DNA from 2 places in the Arthrobacter sp. NPDC058192 genome. Region 1 is predicted to be linked to the other one. Evidence: predicted binding sites of a transcription regulator. Region 1 holds the regulator's gene; the other holds the start of a gene.
The links. Region 1 encodes HrcA, which represses chaperone genes, less so after heat shock. Its sites were predicted from a motif close to TTNGCACTCGNNNNNNNCGAGTGCNAA; they were not measured.

Region 1 (5,049 bases):
GCCGGGTCCTTCTATCTTACGCCAGCCCAGCGCGCCCGGCAGATCGCCGCCGGCCGCAGGACCGCCTGTTCTCCGCGCCGGTCAGTGACGCGCCGGTCGGTGACCTGCCGTCCCGAGGTCGGCATGAACCTGACACTGAACGCCGCCCGCGTGTCCACCCAGACCGGCAGGAAACGCCGACACAATGTATCAACTTTGCATCGGCCTCATATCGTTCCCGTTGCAGTTCCGCCAGGCCGGCCCCAATCCCCGATGTGGCGCCGCACAGGTATGCAATGCTGGAATTCGGGTGCTCCAATGTCGCCGGCCCGGCCACCCGGCCGGTGAAGGACGGGCTGCCCACGGCGGTCACGGACCGCCGCAAGCCCAACAAGCGAAACAGCCGCCAAACGCGGCGCGGTACACGAAGGGACAGCATCATCAGGCAGCGTGAGGTTCAACAGTCGGCAACGCGGCGGCTCCGCCGCGCCGCGCTGGTGCTCATGTTGCCGGCCACGCTGGTCCTCTCCGGCTGCGTGGCGACGCAACAGGACGGCATAACGAACTCCAGCAGCCCCTCCGATCTCATTCCGGCACCGGCGTCGGGCGCTCCCACCACCAGCGCGCCCCTGGAAACGGCACAGGCCGCTAACAAGGCTCCGGTGTACTGGATCGGCCGGAGCAACGACAACGTTTTCCTCTACCGCGAGTTCCGTGATGTTCCGGAGCAGGACAACCCGGTCACCCTTGCACTGCGCGTGATGATGTCCCAGAAGCCGCTTGACCCGGACTTCTTCACGCCCTGGCAAAACCCGAAGAAGCTGGCAACGTCGATTTCCGGCAAGAACGTGATCACGGTGGACGTCTCGAATGACGCCTTCAACAGCAATCTGGACGCGGCCATGGCCGAGCGTGCCATCCAGCAGCTCGTTTACACCGCGACGGCGGCCGCCGCCAGCACAGGGCTGATCGATGCCGGCCAGCAGGTCCAGGTAGTGGTGCTGGTCGACGGGCACACGGACTACGTCGCCTTCGACCATGTCCGCCTGGGCGCGCCGACGTCGCGCAGCGCCGGAATGGTTGCCCCCGTGTGGATCATTGATCCGCAAGAAGGAACGTCAATGGCTGACGGCGCGGTGAAGATCAGCGGCCGGAGCACCGTCCCGGGCGCGAAACTTCGCTGGGAGGTCCTCAAGGTCGATGCGGATAACGCCAAGACCGCCTATCTCACCGGCAGCGCCACGGCCTCGGCCGACGCCGCGAAGTACGGGCTGTTCACACTGTCCGTCAACCTCGGCCCGGGCCGCTACGAGGTCCGTGTGTCCCAGGTGGACCGGACCGACAGCAACAAGGAACTCTACGTCGATACCCGCGGCTTCACTGTTAACTGAGCCGGAAGCAACGGAGCCTCAGCTCACCAGCGTCCGAGGATGTCGCTGGCCAGCACGGTGGCGGCTGGGCCCGCGGTGGACGAGCGCAGCACGTGGTGTCCCAGCAGGGCGGTGACCGCGCCCGCGTCGCACAGCCGGGTCACCTCCCGCGGGCTGATTCCGCCTTCCGGCCCGACGATCAGCAGAATTTCCACGGCTCCGCCGGCGCCGGGCGTACTGCTGTTCAGACCGTCCAGCCAGGTCTCGAGGACCTGCCGCAGGGGCCGGACAGCGTCTTCGTGGAGGATGACCGCGAGGTCTGCGGCCGCCACGGCCGCCTGCAGCCCGGCGCCGTCAACGGCGGCACGGACCTCCGGAATCCACGCCCGGCGCGCCTGCTTGGCGGCAGCTGTCACCACGGCCTGCCATTTGGCGTGGGCCTTCGCGGCCCGCTCGGCCTTCCACCGCACAATGGATCGCTCGGCCTGCCAGGGAATGACGGCGTCAATGCCGAGCTCGGTGGCCGTTTCGGCCGCGAGTTCGTCGCGGTCGCCCTTGGCGAGGGCCTGGACGAGCACCAAGCCGATCCCCGGCCGCGGCTCTTCCGCGATGTCCAGGCACTCGACGGTCAGTTCGCCGGGCGCGACGGCGGCGACGGTGCCGGTCAGGCGCTTGCCGGCGCCGTCGGCGATGTCCACAGCTTCCCCGACGGCCAGACGCTTGACGGTGACGGCGTGGCGCGCCTCTGCACCGTCGAGGACAAAGACGGAACCGGGGACCTGCTGGTCCAGCGTTCCTGGGGCGGTAAAGAAGACCGGGTTACTCACCGTTAGAGGCTACCGAGCCGTTCCCGCAGTTTGGCGAAAACTCCGCCGCCTGCCGCGAGCTTTCCAGGATGGTTGTGTTCACCCCGCAGCTTGGCAAGCTGACGGAGCAACTCTTCCTGGGCGGCATCGAGCTTCTCCGGCGTTTCCACCTGCAGGTGGACCTTCAGATCGCCGCGGCCGTAACCGCGAAGGTGGGTGACGCCCAGGCCGCGCAGCGTGATGACCTCGCCCGGCTGGGTGCCGGGCTTGACGTCGATCTCCTTCTGCCCGTCAAAGGTCTCGAGGCTCATTTCGGCGCCCAGGGCCGCCGACGTCATGGGGATGTTGAGGGTTGCGTGGAGGTCATCGCCGTCGCGAACAAAGGTCGCGTCACTGTTCACCCGGATCTCGACGTACAGGTCGCCGGACGGACCGCCCGCGGGTCCTGCTTCGCCCTGGCCGGACAGCTGGATGCGGGTGCCGGTGGCGACGCCGGCGGGGACCTTGACGGTCAGGGACCGGCGGCTGCGGATCCGGCCCTGGCCGCTGCATTCGTTGCAGGGATCCTTGATGACGGTGCCGAAACCTTCGCAGGACCCGCAGGGGGCGGAGGTCATGACCTGGCCCAGGATGGACCGCACGGCCCGCTGGACCTGGCCGCTGCCGCCGCAGATGTCGCAGCGGACGGGGTGGCTGCCCTCGCGGCAGCAGGAACCCTCACACGTGGGGCAGACGACGGCGGTGTCCACCTCGAGCTTCTTGTTGACCCCGAACACGGCGTCGCGCAGGTCGATCCGCACGCTGATGAGCGCGTCCTGGCCGCGGCGGATCCGGGACGCCGGACCGCCCGGGCCGCCGCCGGCGCCGCCGCCGAAGAAGGTCTCGAAGATGTCCTGGAAGGCGAAGCCCTGGCCAGCGTAGCTGCCGCCGCCGAAGCCGTTGTCGGTGCCGTTCTCGTTGCCCGTGGTGTCATAGACCCGGCGCTTCTGCGGATCGGAGAGGACCTCGTAGGCGTGGGTGACGGCCTTGAAGCGGTCCGCGGCGTCCTCCCCCGGGTTCACGTCCGGGTGCAGGGTGCGGGCCAGTTTCCGGTAGGCCTTCTTGATCTCCTCCCCGGATGCGTCGCGGGAGACTCCAAGAACGTCGTAGTGGGTGCTCAAAGTGTGTATCTCTTCCTTTTCGTATTGCCTGTGGGCAAGAAGTCGCGTCTTGTCCCGGGTCCGTCAGGGGCCCAGGATCCTCGAAAGATAGCGGGCCACCGCGCGCACGGCGGCCATAGTGGTCGGATAGTCCATCCGGGTGGGGCCCAGTACGCCGACCTTAGCCGTGGCGTCAGGCCCGTAGGCCGTGGCCACCACCGACGCCTCGGCAAGACCGTCGTAGGGGTTTTCGCGGCCGATGCTGACCGTGACGCCGCGCGGGTCGGCCGCCATCTCGCTCAGGAGACGGAGCATGACGACCTGTTCCTCGAGCGCCTCCAGCACGGGCCCGATGCTGAGCGGGAAGTCCAGATTGGAGCGGGCCAGGTTGGCGGTGCCGGCCATGACCATGCGCTCTTCGCGGCTGCTCGTGGCCAGGGCCTCCAGGCCCCTGGCAAGGGCCTGGGCTGCTCCGCGGTGCGCCGGCGAGCCGCCTGCCACGACGGCGGGCAGCAGTTGCGGCATCAGGCTCAGCGGGGTTCCGGACAGGCCGGCCAGGAACCGGGTGCGCAGTTCCGCCACCGCGTCGTCGGGAACGTCCTGCCCGACGTCGATCACGCGCTGCTCCACCTTGCCGGTATCCGCAATCAGGACCGCCAGCACCTTCCGGGGCGCCAGGAGCACGAATTCTATGTGCCGCACCTTGGCGCGGCTCAGCAGCGGATACTGCACGACGGCGACCTGGTTGGTCAGCTGGGCGAGGAGCCGCACGGTCCGGTCGAGGACGTCGTCGAGGTCCTCGGATCCTTCCAGCAGCGCCTGAATGGCCCGGCGCTCGGCCGGGGACAACGGCTTGACGGCGGAGATCTGGTCGACGAAGAGCCGGTAGCCCTTGTCAGTGGGGATCCGGCCGGCACTCGTGTGCGGTGCCGTGATGAGCCCCTCGTCCTCCAGCGCAGCCATGTCGTTGCGGATCGTGGCACTGGAGACGCCAAGATGGTGCCGTTCCACGAGCGCTTTGGAACCGACGGGCTCGCGGGAATGGACGTAGTCCTCCACGATGGCGCGCAGCACTTCGAGTTTGCGCGGTTCGCTCACGCTCCACCTCCAATCGACTCTCCCGCAGCCGGTGCCGCGCCGTCCGGTTCGCGTCCCCCAGCGGTGCCAGGGCGGTCCGCGGCCGGACAGGGGTTAGCACTCGACATGCCTAAGTGCTAACCAGTCTAATATGAGTCGCCGCGTTGTTAGCATTGGATTCGCTCCAGGCGTGGCCCGCGGGAGTGTTTCACTGACCGCCGTACGTTCCGACTGCAAAAGTAAGCGTGTAGAGATGTCGTATCAAAACTGGGGACCGCAGGACCTGTCCGCCCCCGCCAAGACGCAGTTGCCCGAAGTGCCGGTGGAACGCGGGATGGTCCTCGAGGAGGTCCAGTCCGGCTGGGTGGGCGCCGTGACCCGCGTGGAAAAGTCGGGCGGCATGCACGTGGTGGCGCTGGAGGACCGGCGGGGCAAGTCGCGGTCCTTCCGCCTCGGTTTCGGCTTCCTCTTGGAGGGACAGCCGATCCGGCTGATGCCACCGGCCCCGAGGCAGGCAGCGGCCGCCGCTGGTGCCGGCCGCACGGCGTCGGGCTCGGTGCGGTTGGCCGGGCAGCGCGCCCAGGTGGCCAAGGCCAGCCGGATCTGGGTGGAAGGCAAGCACGACGCCGAGCTTGTGGAGAAGGTCTGGGGTGACGACCTCCGGGTGGAGGGCATCGT
Region 2 (5,049 bases), on a different contig from region 1:
TGGTCCGTCAGCCCGTACCTCATGACGGGGCTCCTGCCGATCGAGCAGACCTTCGACGCCGTCGTGATCCTCGACGCCGAAACGACGTCGCTGCAGGCAGTCCTCCCGGCCATCGCCCGGGCCCGGCAGGTCATCGCCTTCGGCGATGAACAGATCGCGAGCCCCAGGACCTTTACCGTGGGCGTCGAACGGCTCGCCGCGGGGGAGAGCTCGTACCAGAGCGTTGAGAGCGCCTTCCGGGCACTGGCCTCCGTGCTCCCCGTGTGGAACCTCCGGACCGTGTACCGCGCGGTCGATGAAGACCTGGTCCGCCAGCTCAGCAAGGGATACTACCGCGGGGAACTCGCGCGGCTGCCGGAAGGACAATCTGCCACGGGCCTTGACCGGACGCTGACCGTGGAGTACCTCCCCGACGGCACCGGACTGCCCAGCGCCGACCACGACGGGGTTGAATCGGTTGTCGCCGAGGTTAACCGGGCGGTGGAACTCGTCTTCGAGCACGCCCGGCTCCGGCCACGGACCTCGCTGGCCGTGGTGACCGGCAGCCTTCGCCACGCCGCCCGGATCGGCGAGGCCATCCGCGCACAGCTGCCCAACTACCCGATGCTCAGCGGCTTCTTCACGGCAGGGGAAGAGTCCTTCCGCGTGGTGGATCTGGAACGGGCCCAGGGCCTGGTCCGCGACCACGTCATATTCTCCCCCGGATATGGCCGCACGCCGCACGGACGCACGCTCCACAACCTCGGCCCGCTCTCTGCCGAGGGGGGACGCGCCAAATTCGCGCTGGCAATGACCCGCGCACGCCGATCCCTCCACGTGCTGAGCTGCTTCCGCCCCGACGACCTCGACGTCAGCCGCCTCAGCCACGGCGCCGTGGACTTCTACGAGCTGCTGAACCGGGAGATCGCAGGCCATTCCGATCTCGGCAGCCCCGCCTCCCGTGCCGCCGCCAGTGAGCAGGCGCTCGGCGCTGATCCGCTCGTGGCAGATCTGGGCGACCGGCTCCGGGCCCGCGGGGCACGCGTCTGGCACCAGTACGACGGCGTCCTCAACATGGTGGCCGCCGCCGACCCCATGACCACCATCGGCCAGGACGATGCGGAAATACCCCGTCCGGTCGCGATCGAGTCCGACGGCACAAGCCACTACCGGCGGATGAGCGTCCGGGAACGGAGCAGGCTCCGGCCGCAGCTCCTGGAACGGCTCGGCTGGCGCTACATGCCGCTGTGGACCATCGAGGTCTTCACCGACCCGTCGGCCTGCGCCGACCGGATTGGCGGCTACCTCGGGCTGGAGAAACCTGCGACTTCCAGCCGGCTCCGGCAATCGCAAGGGTTCTTCGACGACGACATCGAGCACCTGGCGGTCAACGACTCGGCGGCCGGGCGCAGCGGCGTCTTTTCAGGGCACACGCCGCCGGAGCAACGACACTCGGGCCGAGAGTCCCCGGTCCTGCAGTCTGCAGGGCAGGACGTCCCCGCGCAGGAGTCCCCGGAGGACCTATCTGGGCAGCTGGCCCCGACGGATGCGGCGCGGCCTGCAGGGTTGCACGAGGACACGCCCCAGTCCGAATCCGGGCACCGGAGGGAACTAGAATCAGGTATGACAGGCAGGGAGGGGGCCGGCAGCATGAGTGCGGACGGCGACATCCAGAAGAACTCCGGCAGCCAGGACTCCGGCGCGCAGGACGGTGGCGCCCCCGCGCCGGCCGAGGAGTCAACCGGCGAGGGAGCGGACCAGGAGCCCAAGGGCCGGGAGCCGAAGGAAAGGTCACGTCGCGCAGCGACACCGCCGGGCGCCGCCGCAGGCGTGCTGCCAAACAAGGCAGCCGAGGACGACCCGCGGCGCTGGGGCGACCAGCCGGACAATTACGACCACGACGCCTGGCTCCAGGAGCAGAAGCCTCCGCACTGGGGCTGAGGCTGGCCGCGCTGGTCTGAAAGATACCCACGGCAGCGGCCTCACAGCGGAAAGCTTCCCGGCCTGTTGGGCCGGAGCGCGGAAGGACCCGCAGAGCGACGGCCACCGGCTTGAGGGCTGCCGGGAGTTACCCGGGCGGTGCAGCCACCAGCACGAAGAAGAGTTTGCCCTGGGTGGATGCGCCGGCCAACCGGCGCGCCTGATCGGCTGCGGCAGCCACCACGATCAGTCCGTCGGTGTCCGCGCCCGCCAGCCACGTCCCTGCCTTTCCGCCCTGCACGGACGTCCACAGCACCGGCACGGCTTCGGCGAGGATCTGGCTCTCGCCGGGTTTTTCAAGGCCATTGCCGCTGGTGAGCACGACGTTGACGAGTTGTCCCGGGGAGACCAGTTGGACGGACGCGGGATCGGCCATCCTTAGTGGCACGGCTACGGAGCCGGGCGGGCTGCCCGCGAGCAGGCCCGGGCCAAGCACCTGGGCATCTGTGACGAGCTGGCCCTTCCGCAGGGGTGCGGCCAGTTGTTTGCCCTCGTACGCTTTCTCGCTATCCGGGCTGCCGGCCGGCACCAGTCCGGGCGGCACGCCGATCCTGCTGAGGTCGCCGGGGGCCACGGTCTTTCCGGCGGGAAGATCAGCCGCCGCCGCGAAAGCAATGATGGAATCGGCAGGCGCAGGAGTCAACTGCTGAACGGTGACGCCGGCGGCGGTGCACAATAAGAGTGCCGCGATAAGCCGCCGGTGCCGGTTCAACCATCCGCTCACCCGGCGCCGCGACAGCGGGCCACGCGGCAGGCGACCTCGCGACTGGCGACCGCGCGACTGGCGACCGCGCGACAGCCGCTGTGGGTGCGGGCCGCGGAGGCCGGTCCGGCGCTGAGCGGAGCTGCTGGCGGCCGAAATCCTGGTGCGGAGAGGGCCTTGGTGGCGGACCCCGCGGGCTGGGCGGCAGTGGCCCTTTGCGCGCGTTGGCGGCGACAGGGATGAAGTCCGGGAGAAAGAGCGGAGGGGTAAAACCGGGAAAGCCGGGCTTACGAAAAGTGACATGCCGCCACGGTACGCAGTGGCCCACGCCGCGGGCAGATGCGCTACCGCCTATGTGGATAACGCCAAGCGGGCACAATCACGGGGGACAGGCAGTCGGTGCCCGATGTGCCGGCAGACCCCCGCGAAGGGAATTCCCCGCGACCCAGCACGCTGTGAGGCGCCGCCGAGTCGATCAGAGCCGCCGAGTCGATCCGGGCGGACCACCGACTACACGGAAGCGGGCTACCGCGGGGGAGGGCTAGCTGGCGGCAGCGGCGGCGGGCGCCGGCGCCGCGGGAGCGGCAGGGGCCGGGGAAACGGTGCTGCCCTTAGTATCGCGCGAGTCGGTCCGGTAGAAGCCGGAGCCCTTGAACACTACGCCGACGCTGTTGAACTTCTTGCGCAGGGTGCCCTGGCACTCCGGGCATGACGTCAGGGAGCTGTCGCTGAACGACTGCACGATCTCGAAGGAGTGGCTGCAGTCCTTGCAGGCGTATGCATACGTGGGCATTGGAAATCCTCACTCTGGGGCAAACGAGCAGGTCCCGTGCTGTCTGGTCGGAACTCCGGCCGATACATTTCTCGGCGGTGTCCGTCCCTTAGCAGTCGCAGGGCCTGAGTGCCAATTCTATCACCATTGCCGGACCCCCTTCTCAGCGGAGCCGGACGATCCCACCCGGTGTCAGAGCTACGTCGACCTTCCGGTCGAACGACTCGGCGGGAATGCTGCCCGCCGGAAGCACCTCTGTGTCATAAACGACGGCGGCAGTCGGCGGCGTCCCGGCGTCGGATGCCCGGCCGGACGGGCCGCTCAGGCCAGCCAGTGTGGCTAGGAATTTGTCGTAGTAGCCGCCGCCCTGGCCGATGCGGTTGCCCGAAAAATCAACGGCGGTGGCCGGCAGGAAGATTGCGTCGGCGTCAAGCATCACGGCAGTGCCGTGACGCTCTCCGACCGGTTCCTGGATGGGGGCGAACCTGCTGCGGGCATATCCGGACTCCGGCGTCCAGTACACCCAGCTCAGTTCGAGACCGGGTTCGCAAACCGGAAGCAGTACCCGGTGCCCGGCAGCCTCCAGCGCAGACAAAAGAGGCAGTGTGGGCGGTTCCGCGTCCACCCCGAGGTACGCCGCAAAGGTGCCCCGGCCGCCGTCGGCCATGCCGGAAGCCCACCCGAGCCCGTGCCTGGCGATGCCTGCAGCGGCGGCGTCGACTGCGGCCCCCGGCAGGGCGGCCCGCCTGGCCCTGTGGCTGGAGCGTATTTCGTCCTTTGACATCATCCTGGCCCGTCCTCTGCCGCTAAAGTCCCTGCAGCACCGGTTCGTGGGCTGCAGGACCGCGCGAATAATTACGCAATGATTGGTCCCTCCGCTAGATTAGTCGAGTGAACACACCGAACGCTTCCGTCCGCAAAGCCGTCATCCCCGCCGCGGGCCTTGGTACCAGGTTCCTTCCGGCCACGAAGGCGATGCCCAAGGAAATGCTGCCTGTCGTTGACAAGCCGGCAATCCAGTATGTCGTTGAAGAAGCCGTGAATGTCGGCCTCAACGACATTTTGATGATCACGGGCCGTAACAAGCGGGCGTTGGAGGACCACTTTGACCGCGTTCCCACGTTGGAGTCCACGCTGAAGGCCAAGGGGGACACGGCCAAGCTCGAGTCCATCCAGGCCGCCAGCAACCTCGGCGACATTCACTACGTCCGCCAAGGCGATCCCATGGGCCTGGGCCACGCGGTCCTCCGCGCCAAGCAGCACGTCGGGCAGGAGCCGTTCGCCGTCCTGCTGGGCGATGACCTCATTGACGCCCGCGATGAACTCCTCAGCACCATGATCGAAGTCCAGGCAAAGACCGGCGGCTCCGTGGTCGCCCTGATCGAGGTGGATCCATCCCAGATCAGCGCCTACGGCTGCGCCGACATCGAAGCACTCGGTGGCGAGGAGTTCGTCCGCATCAAGCAACTCGTGGAGAAGCCGGACGTCGCCGACGCGCCGTCCAACCTCGCCATCATTGGCCGCTACGTGCTGCACCCGGCCGTCTTCGAAGTGCTCGAGCGCACCGCGCCGGGCCGGGGCGGTGAAATCCAGCTGACGGACGCCCTGCAGGAAC

Region 2: the regulator HrcA is predicted to act here: its motif matches at 3,544-3,570, upstream of ACFVVK_RS17570 (FmdB family zinc ribbon protein).

Annotation. Positions count from the first base shown of each region.
Region 1 covers NZ_JBHVVJ010000030.1:12,637-17,685, reverse strand. The annotation lists gene ACFVVK_RS20235 (GerMN domain-containing protein) at 483-1,370, shown strand; gene ACFVVK_RS20230 (16S rRNA (uracil(1498)-N(3))-methyltransferase) at 1,394-2,176, opposite strand; gene dnaJ (molecular chaperone DnaJ) at 2,179-3,315, opposite strand; gene hrcA (heat-inducible transcriptional repressor HrcA) at 3,379-4,392, opposite strand; gene ACFVVK_RS20215 (DUF3097 domain-containing protein) at 4,625-5,049, shown strand, end outside.
Region 2 covers NZ_JBHVVJ010000018.1:115,719-120,767, reverse strand. The annotation lists gene ACFVVK_RS17580 (AAA family ATPase) at 1-1,920, shown strand, start outside; gene ACFVVK_RS17575 (RcpC/CpaB family pilus assembly protein) at 2,048-2,602, opposite strand; gene ACFVVK_RS17570 (FmdB family zinc ribbon protein) at 3,204-3,455, opposite strand; gene ACFVVK_RS17565 (5-formyltetrahydrofolate cyclo-ligase) at 3,598-4,221, opposite strand; gene galU (UTP--glucose-1-phosphate uridylyltransferase GalU) at 4,326-5,049, shown strand, end outside.